3 regions of the uncultured Rossellomorea sp. genome follow, and region 3 is predicted to be linked to each of the others. Evidence: riboswitches for the same ligand, from Rfam matches in the RefSeq annotation. Region 3 holds a riboswitch; each other region holds the start of a gene.
What was found. A riboswitch is a leader RNA that binds a small molecule or an ion and turns the genes downstream of it on or off. The one in region 3 is predicted to bind cobalamin.
Positions count from the first base shown of each region.

Region 1: it holds a riboswitch for cobalamin, as region 3 does, so the genes downstream of both, Q1B03_RS08540 (ribonucleoside-diphosphate reductase subunit alpha) here and Q1B03_RS06700 (hypothetical protein) in region 3, are expected to answer to the same signal.
Region 2: it holds a riboswitch for cobalamin, as region 3 does, so the genes downstream of both, Q1B03_RS18390 (acyl-CoA thioesterase) here and Q1B03_RS06700 (hypothetical protein) in region 3, are expected to answer to the same signal.

Region 1 covers NZ_CANKZT010000002.1:314,405-322,261, reverse strand. Annotated here, with positions in the region: gene kynA (tryptophan 2,3-dioxygenase) at 1-302, shown strand, start outside; gene Q1B03_RS08565 (cold-shock protein) at 518-718, shown strand; gene Q1B03_RS08560 (SACOL1771 family peroxiredoxin) at 824-1,267, shown strand; gene Q1B03_RS08555 (DUF3243 domain-containing protein) at 1,320-1,649, opposite strand; gene Q1B03_RS08550 (aldehyde dehydrogenase family protein) at 1,821-3,287, shown strand; gene Q1B03_RS08545 (ribonucleotide-diphosphate reductase subunit beta) at 3,325-4,362, opposite strand; gene Q1B03_RS08540 (ribonucleoside-diphosphate reductase subunit alpha) at 4,382-6,628, opposite strand; cobalamin riboswitch at 6,774-6,955, opposite strand; gene Q1B03_RS08535 (SurA N-terminal domain-containing protein) at 7,624-7,857, shown strand, end outside.
Region 2 covers NZ_CANKZT010000006.1:124,485-132,341, forward strand. Annotated here, with positions in the region: gene Q1B03_RS18380 (S8 family serine peptidase) at 1-4,053, opposite strand, end outside; gene Q1B03_RS18385 (helix-turn-helix domain-containing protein) at 4,357-5,607, opposite strand; gene Q1B03_RS18390 (acyl-CoA thioesterase) at 5,922-6,395, opposite strand; cobalamin riboswitch at 6,542-6,731, opposite strand; gene Q1B03_RS18395 (flotillin family protein) at 6,934-7,857, shown strand, end outside.
Region 3 covers NZ_CANKZT010000001.1:1,300,148-1,307,322, forward strand. Annotated here, with positions in the region: gene Q1B03_RS06695 (ABC transporter substrate-binding protein) at 21-959, opposite strand; gene Q1B03_RS06700 (hypothetical protein) at 980-1,501, opposite strand; cobalamin riboswitch at 1,668-1,855, opposite strand; gene Q1B03_RS06705 (hypothetical protein) at 1,987-2,319, shown strand; gene Q1B03_RS06710 (DUF2584 domain-containing protein) at 2,360-2,602, opposite strand; gene Q1B03_RS06715 (S9 family peptidase) at 2,630-3,430, opposite strand; gene Q1B03_RS06720 (ABC transporter substrate-binding protein) at 3,649-4,650, shown strand; gene Q1B03_RS06725 (ABC transporter ATP-binding protein) at 4,727-5,503, shown strand; gene Q1B03_RS06730 (ABC transporter permease) at 5,484-6,284, shown strand; gene ytkD (RNA deprotection pyrophosphohydrolase) at 6,274-6,747, opposite strand; gene Q1B03_RS06740 (hydrolase) at 6,843-7,175, opposite strand, start outside.

The sequences.
Region 1 (7,857 bases), on a different contig from region 3:
TTCATGAAGATGTACTTCTTCGGGACTACAAGAAGCCTTACGAGGAAGATCAGACTGTATTGGATGCATGGACAGAAGTCTATAAGCATCCCGATCAATATTGGGATTTATACGAATTAGCCGAAAAATTGATCGATATTGAGGATTGGCTTCAACAATGGCGTTTCAGACATATGAAAACCGTGGAACGGATCATCGGGCATAAAATGGGCACGGGAGGATCAAGCGGAGTAGGCTATCTAAAAAAGGTTCTGGACCACCGGTTCTTCCCTGAGCTGTGGAATGTGCGTACGAATCTTTAAAAATAAATGACGTAATATTCACACATTCTATCAGCGTATTTTTATTTCCATCATTCGTTAGGGTTGCCTTTTATATGGTTACCTGATATTATGTAAGAGAATTATTTTTGTTCGGAATGGAAGGATAGACAAAGTTTTTAAAGCTTTTCGCCTTGAAGTTACATGAGCAAGAATAGTAATACAATTGTGTGGAGAACACACGAGGAGGTAACATTATGTTAGAAGGTACAGTTAAATGGTTTAACGCAGAAAAAGGTTTCGGATTCATCGAGCGCGAAGGTGGAGACGACGTGTTCGTACACTTCTCAGCTATTCAAGGCGAAGGATTCAAAACTTTAGAAGAAGGTCAAAAAGTTTCTTTCGAAATCGTTCAAGGAAACCGTGGCGACCAAGCTGCTAACGTTACTAAAGCATAATTTATGCTACCCAGGAAGACCCTACTCTGTAGGGTCTTTTTTCTTTGCCCTTATCTATTAAGGCGTTTACAATAGTCTTATCTTTAAAACTAGGAGGCTATAATTTTGACTCGACACTCTTTTCATATCACGACTGATTGGCCAGGTTTACGAAACGATGTAGGAACCTTGAGTTCAGAAAATTTACATATAAACATATCCATCCCTCCAGAAATGGACGGCCCTGGGATTGGAACAAATCCTGATGAAATGCTTCTGGGTGCTGCAGCTACATGTTATATCATTACACTAGCCGCAATGCTTGAACGAAGCCACATCGGGAAAACTGGCTTAACGATGACATCTGAAGGAATTGTAGAAGTGGAAAAAGGCGTTATTACGTACAAAGAAATCATTCATCGTCCTGTCTTGACATTAATCCCCTCCCATACAGAAAAAGACATCTCCCTCGCTAAAAAACTGATGATGAAAGCCGAGCAGTCTTGTATGATCACCCGTGCAATCAAGGGAAATGTCATTGTTAGTGTTGATCCCACCCTTCTTCTATAAAAGTCAGAAAAAAGGGCACCCAAGCGGATGCCCTTACTTATATTCAATTCGATTATGATTCAGCGTGAACAAGCTTCACTAACATATGGGAAAGCATATGCTGCTCTTCCTCGTTACCCGCTTTCCATAATTCATATAATAACTTCTCTTCCCTATTCTTTGGCTCTTCATGTGCAGCAAGATAGTCTCCCACTTTTTGGGCTGCCTTAGCTTGCTGCTCTTCATTCATCCCTAACTTATCCGCTAAGGAAACTTTATTACCTAAGTATTGTTTGAAATGATCAAAGTTTGAAAGGATATCCTCTTTTTTGTCCTGAGACATATTGTCTAACGTACTGTCAACTTTCGACTCCATTTTTTCTTCTGTAGAATGATTTGCCATGTAAAACCTCTCCTCTCATTCAATCTAGTATGTATATTCCCACTACCGGGAGAGTTAAACATTTATTTTCATATTTTTGGTAATGGAAGCTCCAACTCTCTGCTTCTTGTTTAAGCAATTTCTCCAGAGTGTATACAATAAAGTGGAACTGAATAATGAGGAGGACGAATCATGAATACACAATTTGATAAACTATTCATTAATGGAGAATGGGTAAAAGGAAGCAGTGAGAATATGATTCCCAATAAAAACCCATTCGATGATACAGAGCTTGTTTCCATTAAAGCTGCCAGTAAAGAAGATCTCGACACCGCATATAAATCAGCACAAAAAGCACAAGAAAGCTGGGCGAGGGAACTTCCTCAAGTAAAAAGAGAAGTGATGGAAAAAGCTGTTCGAGTCGTCGAAAACAATCAGGAGTTGATCATCGATTGGCTCATTAAAGAGTCTGGCAGCACATACATGAAAGCGGCAGGAGAAGTGAAGGTTTCCATTAATAGTATGAAGGAAGCGGCAACCTATCCTTACAGAATGGAAGGGAAAATCCTGCCTTCTCAGGTGCCCGGGAAAGAAAACCGTGTCTATAGAGAACCGCTGGGGGTTGCGGGAGTAATCAGCCCATGGAACTTCCCTTTCCATTTAGCTGTACGCTCAATTGCAACGGCTTTAGCAACCGGAAATGGTGTTGTGGTTAAACCAGCTACCCACACTCCTGTGACAGGCGGACTATTATTTGCGAGCATCTTTGAAGAAGCGGGACTGCCAAAGGGATTACTTAATGTAGTCGTCGGAAAGGGATCAGAAATTGGGGATGATATCGTCACTCATCCGATTCCACGTTTAATCTCCTTTACAGGTTCCACTGAGGTGGGACGTCGGATAGGTGAGCTCGCAGGAAAGAACCTCAAGAAGACTTCTCTTGAGTTAGGTGGGAATAACGTCTTTATCGTCTTGGATGATGCAAATCTTGATCAGGCTGTTGAATCTGCCCTATTCGGTAAGTTCTATCATCAAGGACAAATTTGCATGTCCATAAATCGGATCATGGTTCAAAGAGGCATTTACGATAAATTTATCGAAGCTTTTGTATCTCGTGTAAAAGAACTAAATGCAGGAGATCCTTCACATAAAACAACCCATATCGGTCCTTTAATCGATCAAGATCAAGTAGACCGCATTCTGAAGGATATTGAAAGCAGCAAGGAACAAGGAGCGGAAGTTGTATTAGGAGGCAACGCTGATAAACACTTATTGCAGCCTACCGTATTAACCCACGTCACAAACTCGATGCCGATCGCGAAGAACGAAATCTTCGGACCTGTGGCCGCAATCATACCTTTTGAAGATGAAGAAGAAGCGATTGTACTTGCCAATGAACATCCTTATGGGTTGAGCGGGGCTGTACATTCATCCTCCATTGAGAGGGCGACGAATCTTGCACACCAAGTACAGACCGGGATGATTCATATAAATGATGAACCTGTGAATGATGAGCCTCATATGCCATTTGGCGGAGAAAAGGATTCTGGTCTTGGCCGCTTTAACGGAGAATGGGCCCTCGAAGAGTTCACAACCGTCAAATGGGTTGCCGTTCAGCACAAGAGAAGAGACTACGGGCCATTTATTGAAGAGAGATAATAAGAAAAGCGAGTCTTGATGACTCGCTTTCTTGTCTTTATAGTTCATCGAACCCATTAGCATCTGATGTCTTGGTATATTGCCTTGATTTTTGTTCAAAGAAATCGGTCTTCCCTCTATCCACTTCCTGATAAGCAATGATCCATTTTAGAGGATTCGATTTATACCCTTGGAATGGTTCTTCAAAGCCTAACTGTTTGGCTCTTTTATTCGCCATGAACTTAATATAATCTTCAAGGTCGCTCATTAACAGCCCATCAACGTGAGATCCGATGATTTCCCTTCCCCACTCTATTTCCAGGATAGCTGCCTGTTTGAAAGCATCATGTCCAAAGTCGCGCAGCTCTTCCGTATGATAAGAGGGGTTCTCGTTCAGTACTTCTTTAAATATTTTTTCAAATAAGCCAACATGCAGCTGTTCATCCCGATTGATGTAATTAATCATCGTAGAGGTCGCCACCATTTTTTGATTTCTGGCCAAATTATAGAAAAAGGCAAATCCGGAGTAAAAGAACAAACCTTCTAGAATCACATCATAAATGATCGATTTTAATAGATTCGCAATGGTAGGAGATTCTACGAAGCCCTTATACCCATTCGTAATAAATTCATTCCGCTTCTTTAAGATTGGATCGTTCTTCCAGAAATCAAACACTTCATCCTGTTTCTTTTTTGACACGATACTCGATAATACATAGCTATAGGAATGATTGTGTACAACCTCTTGCTGTGCAAGAATGATCATCAGCGCATTTAAGCTGGAATCCGTCAGATAGTCTGCCACTTTACCGGCGTAATCTGTCTGCACACTATCAAGTAGAGCCAGTAAACCGATGATTTTTAAAAAGGACTCCTGCTCTCTCGATGAAAGATTCGGAAATTGTTTAATATCCTTTGCCATATTGATTTCAAAAGGTGTCCAGAAATTCCCGAGCATTCTCTTATATTTCGGATATGCCCATGAGAACCTGACATCATCCCAGTTCAATATATTCGAACTTTTCCCATTTACGATACCTGTTGATTTATTTGGTGCCTCTGAATCTATTAAGATTCGCTTCTTCAATCCATTCACGTTATCATCTTCCTCCCGGTTAGCTATGGCAGCTTTCACATTCTTCAAAATTCGAAACAGATGTTGATCGCACATAGTAGGTCGTTTTCAACCCTGACTTCCATGCATCTAAATGAAGAGATAATAACTCTATCGCCTTGATATCATTTCGCACATACAAGTTAAACGATATTCCCTGATCTATATGACGCTGTCTCTTCTCATTTTGTTTAATACTCCAGTGCTGATCTACGTTATAGGCCGTTTTGTAATACCAGGTTGTCTTAGGTGATAAATCAGGGGCTGTAACAGGAATCTTATAATCTTTCTTTTCTTCTGAGTACTCTAATCTGAACAAAGGATCTATACTTGCTGTGGATCCGGCTATGATCGAGGTGGATGAATTAGGGGCGACGGCCATTAAATATCCGTTTCGTATCCCTTTAGTAGAAACTTCCTCCCTGAGTACATTCCACCTTGGTCCTGAATATCCTTTTTTGGAAAAATACTCTCCGGTGGACCAATCTGAACCGCTGAAATATGGATAAGATCCTTTTTCTATTGCTAATTCATGACTGGCTTTAATCGTGTAATAGGCAACATCCTCGTATAAGGAATCACAATAATCAACGGCTTCATCGCTCTCCCATTTCAACCCTTTTAAAGCAAGAAGGTGATGCCACCCAAAGGTTCCTAATCCAATCCCTCTATAGCGCCTGTTTGTCAGTTGGGCTTGCAGGACTGGAAGTTTATTTATATCAATGACATTATCCAGTAATCTTACTCCTATGGACACCACTCTTTCCAGCTCATCATCCATTACCGTTTTAGCTAAAGAAACAGATGCCAGATTACAGACGACATAATCTCCCGGAGATTTATAGGTAATGATTTTCCCGTCCTTTATGACCTCTTCTTCCATAATGGTCGCACTCATATTCTGGGCGATTTCCGTACATAAATTACTGCAGTAAATCATCCCCTTATGCTGATTGGCATTTAGCCGATTGACTGTATCTCGGTAAAACATATAGGGTGTTCCCGTTTCAAGCTGGGAAATCATGATCCGCTTGAAAATTTCAATCGCTGGGACCACTTCCCTTGAAAGGTCAGGGTTTTCTACACACTCCCAGTACTTATCCCTGAACGAGCCTTCTCCATCCTTTTCGTCATAGTAATCTTCCAGTGAAAAACCCATGCCTATTTTCACTTCATGAGGATCAAATAAATACCATTCCCCTCTTTTCTCCACTTGCTCCATAAATAAATCAGGTAAGCTGACACCTGTGAAGAGGTCATGAGTACGCTGCCTTTCATCTCCATTATTTAATCGCGTATCAAGAAAAGGAAAAATATCCTTATGCCATACATCTAAATATACAGCGATTGCTCCTTGACGCTGGCCTAATTGATCAACCGATACGGCCGTGTTATTTAATTGCTTCATCCATGGAATAACACCTGAACTTACACCCTTGAAGCCTTTAATATCACTTCCTCTGCTTCGGACTTTCCCTAAATAGATACCCAGGCCTCCACCGTTTTTACTTAATGTGGAAACATCTGTATTGCTGTCATAAATGCTCCTTAAATCATCTGCCACCGTATCAATAAAACAACTTGATAACTGACCATGACTTTTCCCCGCATTGGCGAATGTAGGGGTGGCTACCGTCATATACAAATTGGATAGTGCCCAATACGCTTCCTGAATGAGCGCCATCCGCTTATCACGCGGTTCGTTCATAAAGAGAGTCATGGCAATGATCAATAATCGCTCTTGTGGTAATTCAAGAATCTTTCCATCATGGGATTTTGTTAAATACCGCTCTGTTAATGTGACGATCCCTATGTAAGTAAACAATTGATCTTTAGATGAATCCATGATCGTTGCCAGGAAGTCTATATCTTCTTTTGTATAAGATTCGAGCAGGGCTGACGTATATAATTTCCGATCAGTCAACTCGTGAATTGATTTATTAAAGGAACTGTATAACTTGTCTTTTTCAATTCCCCTGGAATTAGCAACTGTACGATAAAGGTTTTTTAAATAAAGTGTTGCAGCCACATAGGTCCAATCGGGTTCATGGGCAGAAATACGTTCAACTGCAGTGAGAATCATGAAATGATAAAGCTTTTCTTTACTCAGTACAGACTGTCCGTTAGCATACATAAAAATCTTTTCATCGAATTCTTTAAAATGGAGCTGTGGAAAACGACTGTGGAGACTTGTTATAATCTCCTCTGCTTCCACTATTAGTCGCTGCTCTTGTGATACGATTGACATAAATATTCCTCCCAATTTATACAGTGTGGATAGGATTCAAAAAAGCCCATCCTTCAGAAGGATGGGCCTAATATATACGGAGATATGTACATAGACTTAAAGCCTATTACAATCCTCGCTTTATCCTCCCAATTCCCGAAGAAGATAACACGTGAATAAATAAGGCAGGTCTCCTGACTCATGCTTCACCCTACTCTAAGGCCTTCCCATCGTATAAGACAGTGGCAGTTCCTTATTTCGTCAGCACTTACAGTTGCGGGGACAGCTCCGGATTCACACCGGATTCCCTTTTAAGTCCATTCAGACACCCTATTCACAGGTTATAATCAATATATTGTTAAAATCATCAAACATAACACTAAATGTTGTGTTCTGTATCATCATAAACGATTAAAAATGAATTTACAAGTGGAACTATTCACTTTGTTTAGAAGTTGAAATCTTTTAATAGTATCACTCTATTACACTCGTAAAGTCAAGAGTTGTAATAAGTTGAACAGAAGGAAGGATAAATCCTTCCTATGAAATATGCTTATAATTATTATTTTCCATGAAAAGAATAGGAGAAGATTGAATACAACCTTCAAATGGACACTAGTCAGCCGACACCTTCCTACATGTTAGTTGAAGAAAATGTTCCCACTCTCTATAATTCAAATAGAAGGTTGTTTGACAGTATTCTTTGGTCCCCAATATTTTTTATTGGCTGTTTAAATGGAGAATGAACTCGATTTAAACAGCCTCTTTTTTTTAGTTCGGCTTTAATGTATGTGAAAATCCTCTTACAATTTCATTTCTACCCGGGAGCTTTCAGTTCAAATGTAACCGCATACACAATAGTGAAAGAGGGACCATATAAGCAATTTAATGTATTTCAACCTTATTACAATCAATACTTTTCAGCTTAAATACTTTCTTTTTACGGTTTTTTCATTTAAAATGCGCATTAAGTGATTTTTTTCGAAATCACACCTTAGTTCTGAAAGGAGTCTATTATGAAAAAATTATTAACGACTTTACTATTAGCATTACTAACGATTGGACTAGCCGCTTGCGGTTCGAACGAGGAGAGCCAAAAACAAGCTGAAGATAAAGCGAAGACAGAAGAAAAAAGCGATGGACAGGCTCAAGAGGAGCAAGCTAAGCAGATGGAAGAAATGCAGAAGAAAATGGATGAACAAAAGGTTGAAAAAGATAAGATCGTTGCCATTGTAAACGATGAAAAAATT
Region 2 (7,857 bases), on a different contig from region 3:
AATCGAATCCAACGTTTTTCCGTCGGCTGATTCAACTGGAGCAGGGGCATTCTTAACATGCTCATTCTGTAATAGATAGTTCTTTTGAACAAAATTCATATCGTTCGCATCCACCACTTCATCGAAATTGATGTCGGCAGCACGATTATTAGTATTCCAGGCATCCTGAATGGCAATGGCATCATGAATGTCGATGACATGATCCTGGTTGACATCTCCTCCGACAAGTTTCATATTGTTCACTCTATGATATTTTCCGTAAAGCATTCCGTTGTACTCATAACCGATTTGCTCATTATTCTTCTTAGTTAAGAAGTGGCCTGGAAGTGTTACGGTTATATCATAAGGGTCTTTGCTTAATGGGAGTTTCTCAATGGAGTACTCACCATTATCTGTGATGGATGATGGTGTAAAGACGTCTCCTGTTGAATTTTTGAATTCTACAGTTGCATCTGCTTTTGACCAATCCTTCTTGGCATTGTAGCCACTTCCACTATCAAATCCTTCAGGACTTATATATCCCCTTATTGAGTTAAAGTCAGGATTTACAGTGAATCCTGCACCAGCATGTAATAAATTCATTGTTTCATTGTTGGAATCTGTAACGGTTACCGTCGGGTCCAACCCATCCTCTTTCGTGAAGATTTCATCTTGAAGTTTTACGTGCACCTCAACGATCGCACTATGATCGAATGATTCAACAGGTTCATTGAAGGTGACTTTAATTTGATTTCCTTCAAGTGTCAGGGAAGCTTTTTCTAGAAACTCCCCGGATAGCTTGGCATCAATCACTTCTGGTTTTTTTCCGTAGTGATCTTCAAATGTCCAGGTGGCTTCCTTTGCATCTTGAACATTATCCAGTAATAGGGTTGCCTTTACGGTTTCACCTGTTGTAACGGTATCGACATCGGTTTTCAGATACGCGTTCGGAGTACCTTCTTTAATAAAGAAATAGTTTTTCATCGTACTATTATTCCCAGCCATATCATAGCCCTTCATTCTAAAGTTAAGGGCTTTCACATTCTCATTCATCGCAATTTCTTCGACAAACTTACCGTTTTCATCCATGTAAAGAGGTGACGAAGGGAAAGGTGAATTCCAATAATAAATCATAAAGTTTTTGGATTGATCTGTGTCGATTCCTGCTGCTTGCATTTTTTCAATAAGTGGATCTGTAATTTCAATCTCAAAAGGGTACGTTTCCTGACCCCGCTTATATTCAAGGAACGGTGACTCACCATCCAGGGAACTCTTGAATGTAGGACCTTCAATGTCGATATAGAAATGCTCTGATTTTGTTTTTACTTTGCCTTTAGGATCTGTCATCGCATACTTGATCTTATAGTGCCCAGGTTTTGCGATGGTCATTTCTTCTGAAACGGGATTTTTCTTATCACCGGTAAATGCGAAATAGCCACCCTGGAATGCTCTTAGTAAGTAGTTGTTATCCAGCAGGGCACCCTGCAGATCGAGTGTACCGATTAATCCTAAATCTTCACCTGTTTCCCCGTCCTGAAGGATGATATCCATGCTTTCCATCGGTGAACTCAGGTTGAATTCAACCAGTGCCCATGGATAGCGGAATGGATCATATCCGTGAGTATAGTGAGAAGGTGCAAAGGTGGGGGATAACAATTCAAGTGTATTAAAGCCTTCCTCCGATCTCTTTACGCTAAATGGCACGCGGTAGCTTTCTGTTTGATCATTACGGTTCGTAACGACCAGGTATCCCTCGTAAATCCCTTTCGCAGCTGTTTTAGGCATTGTCAGGAAGAAATTTGAAGTCTTTTTGTTGCCACCATTCACTTTAATAGACTTGTCTGAAGTCACTTCAACTCCATTTTCCTTGAGACTAAGGGTGCCTTCCTGTACATTTTCTTCAAACGTAATGTCAAAGGTTTTCTTTTGATCGCTTTTATTTGTGATTTCAAAGCTTTTTTGTACGCGGAGGTGATCTCCTTCGGCCACTACCTGATTTCCAAAGCTCAATCCCCCAGTTGGATGATCGATTGCAATCAGTTCTTCGCCATTAGGAAGCAACGTTTCATCGTTTATTTGAATCGTTGTTTGGCTATGGAGGGCTTGATACGGATCCACTCTTCCTGCACCAACCTCAAATACGCTGTAATCTCCCTTCAAAGGATCAGATGAGTTCATAAGTATCGTTTTAATATCAGCTGGCTCGAGATCCGGATTCTCTCCCAAAAGTAAAGCTGCCAGCCCCGCTGTGAATGGAGAAGCCATCGAGGTTCCTGAAAGTCTTGAGTAAGCATACTGATAGTCATCCGTGTTCTCAGGATCGATCATAAAAGAAGGGAAAGTCGATAGAACGCTGACCCCGGGAGCGACCACTTCAGGTTTCATATCCAAGCTTTTGTTGACTGGACCCCTTGAACTGAAATCGGCTAACTGGTCACCCTCTGTAAAGCTTTCTTCTAAGTTCGTAAACGTGAAGCTTGATGTGCCACTTTCGATTGTTGCTTTTAATTCTTCCCCGGCAGCCTTTGTCATCGAGAAGGCCGGGACATAATGGGCTGATTCTCCGAGGTTATATCCTACATGACCTTCTGCATTGTTGTACATGATCACGGCTTTAGCTCCATGTTCTTTGGCAAATTTCACCTTGTCATTCAGAGCAAAATTTCCTCGCTGAACAAAAGCGATCTTACCATCTACATTTTTATTCGCATAGTCTGCTTCATACCCTAGGCCAACATCTACTAATTCTAGTGATTGATCTTCCAGACTATCGAATGTGTGAGCGAATCCCCTAGCCATACTCACAATACCGGTCGACCAGCCAGCTGTCGTTTGACCAGTAAAAGTGGTTTGGGAAACAGGGACATCACTCGCCCCGACAGTCAAAGCTAAAGCTGCTGTTCCAGGAGAGCCAAGGGTAAAGTCATTTGGTCCTGAATTCCCGGCTGAAACAACGGCCGTCACACCATTTAACACAGCATAGTTAAGGGCGGTACTTGTAGGGTAATAAGGGTCATTGACACTTGCTCCCAATGAGAGGTTGATGACATCCATACCATCTTGAACCGATTTCTCAATTCCTGCAAGGACGTCTTCGGTGTAACCACTTCCGTAAGGACCAAGGACACGATACACATATAAGTCAGCATCTGGAGCAACTCCCTCTACAGATACTTCACTATCATTCTCGTTTTGTCCTACAATGGTTCCGGATACATGAGTACCATGAGAGGTATAATAGGGATTTCCCGTATAACTGAACTCTGGTTCACTCGTACTCTTCCAATCTTCATACGTTGCTTCCATTGGATCCGCATCGTCGTCAACAAAATCATATCCGCCTTTGTAGGCATCCTTTAAATCAGGGTGGTTGTAGTCAACACCTGTGTCGATCACGCCGACTTTGATTCCGTCTCCTGTGATTCCTTCCTTATGTAATTCATCCACTTTTAAATAAGGAATGCTTTCAACAGATGTTGTGATTTCACGGTCTACATCATTAGGAAGATCTTGTTGAACCGGATCGACAGTATAGGTCTGGTTTTTAAATACAGCCTTGACGGCTTTGGAGTTTAGCAGGCGTTCTACTTGATTGGCCGGAAGGGTCATCGCCACACCGTTATATGCTTCTTTATAGGTTTGGGTGATTTTCGGCTCTATCTTTTTTCCTTTTACAAGACTAGTAGATAGATGTTTTGCAACATCTTCTTTGAACATCTTATGTTCTTTCTCCACTTGGGCTTTGGCGTCTTCTTTCTTTACTGTTTTTCCTTTTACTGCAGCTTCTAGTACGGCTACATGCCCAGGTTTGGATTGGAATTCGACGATAACGGAGATTTCTTCACCGGATGCCAATTCATTCGGTTGAAATCCTTGGAGACCTTCTGCGTTATTTAATTTCAGTTGATGCAATGCTTGTCTTTGCTCTTCTGTCAAAGAAGATAAAATCGTTTCTGCTTTCCAATCCGCAGCTGTAGCTGTTGGAGAGGAGTAGCCCGATACAGGGGATAAAAGTAATCCAGTGGATAATGCAATCACAGCTGATTTCTTTGCGATGGAAGATCCATTCATCATCTCTACCTCTTTTCTTTAGTTGTTAGTTCGATAATTCTAAAAATTATTACAATTAATAGTGTAAATTTAAATCTGTCATGTTTGTATGGGGGTTTGTTTAGGGACTATTTAACTACTGATTGGAGTTTAACAATCATTTATCTTCTGATTTTTTAGGAGGGGGTAGGAGGAAAGTTGCGAAATAATGGCGGTGAGTTGGGGTTGTTCAGAAAACAAAACAAATATAGTGGCTAACAATCAACGAGAAATCAGCCGAATAAAAAAATGATAAAAGAAAACCTCCTTTTATCATTAAAAGTGTCATTATTCTAATTCATAATAGCTTATTTCATTGGACATTTTATTGGATGCAAGTTTGAATCCTTTCTCTGTTTGCCCGGTTTTTACATAATATAAAAATAGTTGTCTTTCATAATGCTGATACATCAACTTGCTCCCCGTTTTGTTGAAATGGGGGAGAGCTGTATATTCAATATACTCATATAGTTCTTGTTCATTTCCTTTTATGGTAAGTAAGTATATTTCAAAGAAAACGTAGGTGGGGTCCTGATGCTGAGTAGCCCTTTTTAGTCCTTTTGTCGCTAATTGATTGAGTTCTTCGGAAGAAAGCAGATTCCCTTTCAGACAAGCTAGTATATATCCGCTGAGTGTGACTAAATAATGTGACGCTGGCGTGTCTTCATTAATAAGTTTTAATGCTTTTTCATAGGAATCTTTTGATTCAGAATATCGTTTTCTCCTAAAATATTCGAATCCCAGATTGTTATGGATTTTATGTGCCCTTTCCTTGGAATTAACGGATTCACAGACTCTGAGGAGCTTATCATACTGTTGTTTGGTTTCTTCCATTTCAAAGGGTTCTTTGGCATTCAATTGAATTAAAATTAACGTTTCAGAATCGATGACCCTAAGGATATTCAATGTTTTTTGGAAAAAATGCAAGGCTCTTTGCCCATAATAATAGGCAAAGGTGTTTGAATGAATGGAATGATAGGCTAATGCCAAATGAAAATAATATTCGGAGTTCGGATATTCATCGTCAATCTGTTTCAATACATTTATGCAAGTGTTAAATTGTCTTGTTGAATGATAGTAGATCCCTTTGACATGAAGTAATAAATTTTGTTCGAAAGGGGATAGAGGATAGTTTTTGTTTTCGAACATGCCCAGGATTTCCTTGGCTTTTCCATGCTTGTTCAAAAATAAATAATATCTTGCCAGGAAAAGGTTGTATTGAATGATGAAGTCAGATAGAAACCTTAAAGGTTCCTTTTCGATTTCACCTTTAAGTTGATGGATGTCATTGGTTCGAATCATAATAATTGCATCATTCCATTCAGATAATTTAGCCTGTAACGAATGATACCGAGAACGTTCGACTTCCATATTGATTCCAAGCTTCCTTGCCAGTAAATCAGTAATTTCACTGGAATACTCTGTGATCCCTCTTTCGATTTTACTTAGATGTGTGGTAGAGCAGATCCCCTGTGCAAGCTGCTCTTGAGTCAAACCCGAATCTTCACGATGAAATTTAATTAATTTACCTTCGATCATACTACACCCCAAATGAACTATTTTATTATCCATTATAGGAAATATTTTCTCGGTATTCTATAGGTTTAGAACAAGACGGAGGTCTGAAGGCAATAACATCCAAATCGCATCTCTATACTGTTTTTCTCTTTTCTTCCTAGAGTTGATCCTGTACTTCTTTCACCAGAAGAAGGAATCCTGGATGACTTCCCGCTCTAAAACCAACCCCGTTTTCATTCCAATTAGGATCAATAGACTAGCCCTTATAAACACTCAAAGCCTAGAGAAGCTCTGAGTGTTCTTGTTTATTAGGAGAGTTAGCAATCAGGGACTTTTCACAAAATAAGCGCACGATTTTTTCTATGCTCTTTTCGCAAAGGAGCCGTATTGAAAAGCCTCGATTCTTCTTCCGTCTTTGGAATGACTTTTGGTACCGGCTTGGGCTTACCATTTTCATCAACGGCGACCATCGTCAGGAATGATTCAGTCGTCAGGGTTTTGACACTCGTTACAAGATTCGTAGAGTAGACCTTTACATATACTTCCATGGATGTTCGACCTGTAGACGTAACGTAGGCTTCCAGACTTAACGCATCACCGACCGTTGCAGACGACAAAAAGTCGACGGAGTCAATCGATGCCGTGACGACGACTGAGCTGGAGTGCTTCATTGCTGATAGTGCCGCAATTTCATCAATATAGGAAAGGACTTTCCCTCCAAAAATCGTTTGCATATGATTGGTGTCCGGTGGCAGTACCAATTTTGTTTGTATGGTTCGTGAACGTTCTACCGAATAAGCTTGTTCCATTTTCTCATCTCCCAGTTTAATTTCTGAAATAAAAAAAAGCATCTCCCTTTGAAAAGAAGATGCGGCTACTTCAAGCGGACGTCCAGAATCCTGTGATTCCTCATTTGGCTCATATAGCGCAACACCCTCCTATCTCCCGTAGGAACTCTGTGTTCTTCTCAATTGGCAGGTCTCCTGGCTCAGCGTCAACAATTTCATATTCCTTCCCATTTCGATTCGAAACAGTGGATCCATACGAAATCTCAGCTTTACAGTGGCGGGACCGCGTTGGACTTTCACCAACTTCCCTTTTAAGAAGATGACCTGATCATCTTCACCAATGAGCAATGTTTAAATTGTGAACGCTTTTATTTTATCACAGGAATGAGAAGTAAGGTCTTTATTTGGTAGAAATTATTGTATTAAAATTAGAAAATTTACCTAAATATTGAAACTTTTCTACAACCCTTCCGTAGATAATATTGTAGCTAGAAGTTTTATAAAATAGTGAATCAGTTGCTCGACTGATTTATAGAAAAGTTTGAGAGGGGTTGTCAGAATGCTAGGATCATTAAGTATTATCGGATTTTTCATGTTCTTGATTCCTGTTCTGGTTATTGCAGCTATTGCAGGAATCGCGTATTATTTCTGGATGAGGTTCCGCTATCGTACAGCGAGATCCAACCAGGCACTGATCATTACCGGACCGAAACTGGGGGATCCTGAAAAGGAAACGAATATTTTCACCGACCAGGAAGGGCGTTCCATGAAAATCATCAGGGGTGGAGGGTACAGATTAAGACGTTTCCAAACATCTACACCTGTTAATCTTACATCCTTCCAATTAAAATTATCGACACCGAGAGTTTACACAAATGGCGGAGTACCAATCGTTGCAGACGCAGTGGCCATGGTGAAGGTGGCAGACACATTAAACGGAATTGCGAACTATGCCGAGCAGTTCCTAGGTAAGGACCAAAAAGAGATTGAAGATGAAATCATTGAGGTACTGGGAAGTAATCTTCGTGCGATTCTTTCTAAAATGACGGTTGAAGATATCAACAGCAACCGTGAAAAGTTTAACGCTGACGTATCTGAAATTGCTCAGAAGCAGCTGGATCTTATGGGCTTCAAAATTACGTCACTCGGGCTAACGGACATAAGAGATGCTGACGAAGAAAATGGATACTTAAAAAATCTTGGTCGTCCACGTATCGCCGAGGTTCGCAAGCAAGCTGAAATTGCAGAAGCAAACACCGAGCGTGAAACCCGTATTCACCGTGCCCAAACCGATCAGGAAGCGAAAGAGGAAGAATACAAGCGTCAAATTACCATTGCCCAATCGAAAAAAGAGAAGGACATCAAAGACGCAGCCTTCAAAGAAGAAACAGAGCGGGCAAGAGCGAAATCCGAACAGTCCTATGAGTTGGAAAAAGCCAAACTTACAAAGGAAGTGAAAGAGGAAGAGTTAACCCTTCAATTC
Region 3 (7,175 bases):
TCCCCATCTCCCATTCAATCTTATTCAGAAAATAAATCCGGATACACCGTTTTTGCTGTTAGCTCAACGGCTTCTCCAATACGTGGTCCTGGTCTTGACATAATGTCTGAATCCAAGAAATAGACTTGGCCATTTTGCACTGCATTTACATCTTTCCAGCTTTCCCGGGACTTGATTTCGGCTGTCGGCTCATCGACATAACCCACTGTCGTTAAAATCATATTAGGGTTCCGTTTAATGATTTCTTCTTCGCCTACTTTCACCCAGCCTTTTTGATCTACAAAAATATTCTCGACCCCTGCCGTTTCAAGTATTTCCTGCTGAAACGTTTCTGCTCCTGCTGTATAAATATCAGGGGAGGGACTGATTTCAAAATATACTTGTTCTTTTTCCTTTAGCGTGCTTACTTTTTCTTTCACATCTGAAATCTGTTGCTTGATGCCGTCTACCAATTCGTTCCCCTTCTTCTCTACTCCCATTACCGTTGCAATTTGTTCTATATCCCCATAAACATCTTCAAAGGTTTGGGCAGATTGAATGACAAATACGTTTAATCCCGCTTCCTCAAGCTGCTTCACTCCTGCATCATCTCCAGTGGTATAAGCAATGACAACTTCCGGCTTTAGTGCAATGACCTCTTCCGCATTGACTGTCATGGAATCCGACACTCTTTTAATCTCTTTCGCTTCCTCTGGATAGTTGTCGTATTCAGTTGCCCCGATTACCTTATCTCCTGCTCCTATGGCAAAGAGAATCTCTGTGTTACTCGGCTGTAAGGAAATAACGGTTTCCGGCACTTTCTCAAAGCTAATCTCTTCTCCCCTGTCATCGATGACAGAATAAGACTCATTATCAGACTTGACTTCCTTTGTGGATGTTACTTCTTCCCCATTGCTGCACCCTGCGAAAACAACCAGGATGAATGATAATAGTAAACTATTTAACCATGACTTTTTCATATTTCATCTTCCCCGCTTCTCTATATTTTGTCTTTATACGATTTACTCACAAAAGGAATTTCTTCAATCCCTTCACATTTATTCACATACACGGCCATCACAAACAGGACATTTGCCAGTAAATGAGCGTATTTAAATAGAATATTTTCCACTTTCATCTCAGTACTGACTTTATGTAAGGCACGGACGGACTTTTTTGCTTCACTGCGACAGGTATGAAGCGTACATGCGGCTGTACAGCCTTGAGGAAGGACAAAGGTTTGGATACGCTCCTCGACTTCCGACACATAACGATCGTACATTTGGCTCAATTTATTCAAGTCGTCTTCCTTGATGGCTGTCATTCCCCGGACCGAACCATTGAGGTGGTACGCCATCTCAGCTAAATATAGTAAATCGTCCTGAACTTTCGGTAAGTGCTCCGTCATTGATGACGCGAGTCCAATTTTAGTCGACAGTGAATCGGTCCGGATCTCAAAATCCACGGTTGAAACAGACTCACGCATATAGGGATAACATAAATAGCGGAAATCCTTTGCCATATGTAAGTTCCTCCTTTCTGAATGATGTTTGTGAAGCACCTATCGTATCTTCCGGGAGGTTTAAATAAACACAAAAAAACCAACCAAGAATATTGGCCGGCAGTTGTCATCCATATGAAAAAAGAGATGCTAAAAAGCCGCACCATACCCTTAACTTCCGAAGAGCATAATACGATGGAAAAAAGGCAGGTATCCTGGCTCGTGCGTCAGCCTACTCTAAGAACCTTCCCATCTGAATGATCAAATAGTGGTTTTCTTCTTATTTCGTCAGCACTTACAGTTGCGGAAACAGCTTCGGATTCACACCGAATTCCCTTTATGCTAAAGATCAGCACCTAATTTCTGCGTGGGTTTATTCACTTAAGGAACATTATACCACTTTATCCATATGAAAGATGATGAAGTTTTGCATAAAAAAACAAACATGTTGACGTACAAGCTTGAATATCTTTTGAGTATGTGAAGAAATGATAAGGAGGAAAAACATGAAGCGATTGATTGTTTTGCTATTATGCGTATTTTTGTTAAGTGCATGCGGAGACAAAAAACCTGCATCCCATGAATTATGTGGATACGGGGATATGATGGTGGTGAACAAGAAGGAATATGTGAAGGTCCCTGTGGAGAAGAAGTTGGTTCTGGATGAAAAGCTTGGATCTATTAAAGAAAAGATTGATAGTCAATATCACCCCGAGAATGATTTCTCGGCAAATATACTAAAAAAAGGGACACCCATCTATAGCGTGAAAGATCACAGCAATTATCTAATCGCCCAGACAGAGGATAATCGTTATATTTTATATGAGGAAATCAACTAAAAAGGAGGGCTGTAAGCAGATGTTTACAGCCCTCCTTTATTTAGTTCGTGGAATTCAAGGAAATCAACCGATACAGGATCGTCGTTTTCTCATCCATCCACTCCATCTTTTCGATACTGCCGTAACCACTCGGGTCACTGTGTTTCGTTTTTCTTACCTCTATCGGAATATGCATAGGGTAAAGGCGATATCCGTCCTTTTGCAGTACGAACAGATTCTCTTCTTTCCTCACTTCTTTTCCTTTTGTCACGATCATCGTGTTTAACTCTAAGCCCATGCCCATTTCGCTTGACCTCAATCCTTTTTGTATTTAATCATACACCACTGTCTTTTGATTTTTCATCCAGGTGCATAGCATGGAGACGATTTGTTGGTTCTTTCGTGGAGGGAAGTAATGTGTAAACTCTTTAAAGTATTGGGACGACACAGATTTATTCAGCTCATTCAGTCGTTTTTCTAATCTATATGCATGCTCAACTGAAACGTTCTGATCCTTTTCACCATGAATGATCAAAACGGGAGCTTTTAGGTTTTCTAACTCATATAGGGGCGTACGCCATTCATATCTTTCCGGAAATTTATTGGGACTTCCCCCTATGACTCTTTTCATCATTCTCCTGAGATCCTTCCGTTCGTCATATGTTAAGAACATATCCGAAACGCCTCCCCATGTAACAACAGAGGTAACGTCCCTGCGCTCCACGCCTGTCAGTAACGCCATTACTCCTCCACGGGAAAAGCCAAACACATGAATCCGGTTATGGACCACCCTGTGATAGTGTTTGAGCAATTCAACACCGGAAATGGCGTCTTCACGATCATCTCCAGCAAAATCTTCTTTTCCCTCTCCGCCAAGGTTTCCTCTGTAATAAGGAGCAAAAACAATGAATCCGTGAGAAGCAAATTGAGCGATTCTCGCCGGCCGGACCATTCCCACGCCTTTGATCCCCCCTCTCAGATAGAGGAACCCATCATACTTTCCACCTCCGACAGGTTCAGCCAATAAGCCTCTCACCCGGAGACCTCCGGATAGATAGGTAATTTCATATAGTTCCACATGTGGATTAGGTGAAGGAAACAATGTTTTCTTCACAATCGTTCCGTTTTTCATATTCTCTTCCTTTCAAAACGTGCATTGGGTATTCACACATTTTTTATACTCTACATAGACTATTTTAGCAAATCTCATCATCAACAGGAGATGCCGAGACGCAGCCTTCATGACCATCCTACCCTTCTTATATATAAGGATAAACAAGGCAAAGAAAGATGCACTCATCCCATTCTATCGTTACACCGGTTTCACAAAGCTTAAAGGAGGAATATTGAATGAAAAAATGGCTTAGAAGTAGCTTTGCCATGTTGCTCATCGTCATGTTAACACTCGGTTTGACAGCATGTGGAGAAAAAGAAGAAGTCGTACAAAAGGTTCGTGTAGCAGAGGTTACCCGCTCGATTTTCTATGCCCCTGAATATGTAGCCATCGAAAAAGGATTCTTCAAAGAGGAAGGGCTGGACATTGAATTGACCACTACGTGGGGTGGAGATAAAACGATGACCACCTTGCTATCGGGCGGTGCCGATATCGCTCTGGTCGGTTCAGAAACCTCCATCTACGTCCATGCACAAGGTTCGGATGATCCGGTCATTAATTTTGCTCAATTAACCCAAACCGACGGAACGTTTCTCGTCTCCCGTGAAAAAGTGGAAAACTTTGATTGGGATCAATTAAAAGATTCTACCTTCCTTGGCCAGCGTAAGGGCGGAATGCCGCAAATGGTAGGGGAATTTGTGCTGAAGCAGAACGGCATCGATCCTCAGAACGATTTAAACCTGATCCAAAACATTGATTTCGCTAATATTGCGAGCGCCTTTGCTTCGGGGACAGGGGACTACGTTCAGCTATTCGAACCAACGGCGTCCATTTTTGAACAGGAAGGAAAAGGGCATATCGTGGCTTCCTTTGGAACCGAATCAGGGCATGTTCCCTATACAACGTTCATGGCCAAAGACAGCTATATGAAAGACAACAAAGAAACGGTGGAAAAATTCACGAAAGCTCTATACAAAGCTCAAGCATGGGTGGAGGAAAACAGTGCAGCAGACATTGCTAAGGTGATTGAGCCCTATTTTGAAGACACAGAGCTTGCACTGATTGAAACAGTTGTCGATCGCTATAAATCACAAGGGTCCTTTGCGACCGATCCAATCCTTGACGAAGAAGAGTGGAACAATCTCCAAAACATCATGGATGAAGCAGGAGAGCTTCCGCAGTCCGTTGATCATGAAACGTTAGTGAATACTTCGATCGCTGAAAAAGCAGCAAAGTAGCAACAATCCTGGGGCTGACTTCACATGTCAGCCCTTCATTTACTTATAGAAAAAAGAAAATGGAGGCTGAAATACAGTGAACTTTCTATCGTTAGAATCGATCCATCATACCTACTTTTCACCCAAAACGGCCACCCATGCCCTCTCAGACATTACGCTTTCTGTAAAAGAAGGTGAGTTTGTCTCGTTTATCGGTCCGAGTGGATGCGGCAAAACCACTTTACTCTCCATTATTGCAGGACTCATCCAACCGACCGAAGGAACGATTTCATTATACAACCAACCTATCCGAAAAATGAAAAAGAAACTCGGCTACATGCTCCAACAGGATTATCTGTTTCCATGGAAAACCATCGAAGAAAATATATTTTTAGGTCTGACCATTATGGGGACCCTGACAGAAGAAAAGAGGAAGGAAGCACGTGATTTATTGACTGAGATGGGGTTAGAGGGTGTAGAAACGTCGTATCCGAGGGAACTGTCTGGAGGAATGCGACAAAGGGTAGCGCTGATTCGCACATTGATCACAGAACCTCAATTGCTCCTTTTGGATGAGCCTTTCTCTGCCCTCGATTATCAAACCAAATTGAAGCTTGAGGACCTGGTGTTTTCCACATTAAAGTCTTTTGGAAAAACAGCCATTCTTGTCACTCATGATATCGGGGAAGCCATCTCCATGAGTGACCGCATCATTCTATTCGGAGCAAAGCCAGGACGGATTCACACCACATTCGAGGTCCCGTCATCGTTAACAGGGTTAATGCCCTTTGAAGTCAGAAATCACGAAGAATTCCCGGGATTTTTCCAAACCATCTGGAAGGAGCTTGAAAAACTTGAATCACGAATCGATTAAACAAAAACACTTGGAATACATTCAATCATTGAAGAAAGAACAGCGATGGGTTTGGTTTTATCAAGCTCTTATTTTCCTTGTGTTCTTCTCTCTTTGGGAGCTCGCGAGCCGGAACAGCTGGGTAGATCCCCTCATTTTCAGCTCACCCTCGAAAATTTGGAAGCTGTTTCTCATAAAACTCGGAGACGGAAGCCTATTAGCCAACCTGTCTGTCACACTCGGTGAAACCATCATTGGATTCATTCTCGGCACCTTACTTGGAACCCTTTTAGCTGCTTTATTATGGTGGTCACCATTTCTTTCTAAAGTATTGGACCCTTATCTTGTCATCCTTAATGCCATGCCAAAAGTAGCCCTCGGTCCGATTTTAATTGTAGGGTTGGGACCCGGCTTCACATCCATCATCGCCATGGGTACCGTCATTTCCGTCATTATCACCACGATTGTTGTGTATACTTCCTTCAGGGAAGTAGATCCAAATTATTTAAAGGTCATGCAGACTTTCGGAGCAAAAAGAGGGCAAATGTTTAAAGAGGTCATTCTCCCTGCCTCATTCCCGACCATCATTTCGACACTGAAAGTAAACGTGGGCTTATCATGGGTCGGGGTCATCGTAGGAGAATTCCTTGTGTCCGCCAAGGGGCTTGGATATATGATCATCTATGGTTTCCAAGTCTTTAACTTTACCCTTGTCCTTCTATCCCTGCTTGTCATTGCCATATTCGCTACCATTATGTATAAGCTGGTTGAACAGCTCGAAAAGAAGTTGATCAAATCATAAGGTCGAGGTCCCTTATTCTCTTGAGAGCCAAGTCCACCACTTGATCTTTCATGATAAAACTAAAGGAAGGATCGTCATGGATATTGGAGAAATCACCGTTCCAAAGGACGGCTCCTTCTGTTTCCAGATAATCACCTTTGTTTATGAGCTCCTCAGCTTGAGCAAAGAAAATGGTTTTGATAAATGGTGAGTGATCATATACCTTATATTCCCCTATAAATAAAGGCCGGTTGATCACTCCCCCTGTCTCTTCATACGTTTCACGGACTGCAGCTTCTTCAAGGGTTTCTCCTTTTTCCCGCTTTCCCCCTGGAAACTCCAGACCTCTTTTTTTATGCCGTGTTAACAACCATTTCTCTTTGTAACGGCATAGAACTAACACATGGTATGATTCTTGTTGAAACCTTCCCTTTTCAAAGCATATTTCTACTCTTTTCCCATTTTCATCGATAAACTGTTCCATCTGACTTCACCTCATCCGCACACACTTTCTTTCATCTAACCATAAATAAAAAGCATTGGTCCACAGATTTCACTTCTGAACCAACACTTTTGTCATTACTCCTGGTTTTCATGAGGTTGCGAATTCAGGATACCTATACTATCAATGAATTTCTTCGCTTCATCATCTCCCAATTTATGAATCATTTCATACACAAGATGCAAGTTTTCATCATACGCATCATTCTCGCGATCAAAATGATACTGGAGATAGGGTACGTGAGCCCGATAGAAATTCTGCCAATCGACTGAGTGATTGGAATCGAACACTTCCCGAAGCTGGGTGATTTCTTCATCGGTTGCAGATATCTTAAAGTTCCATTCGGAATCTGTCGAGCTTCTTGAAATTTCACCAGTGGCTACTTCAATATAATAATCATGTCGTTCTTC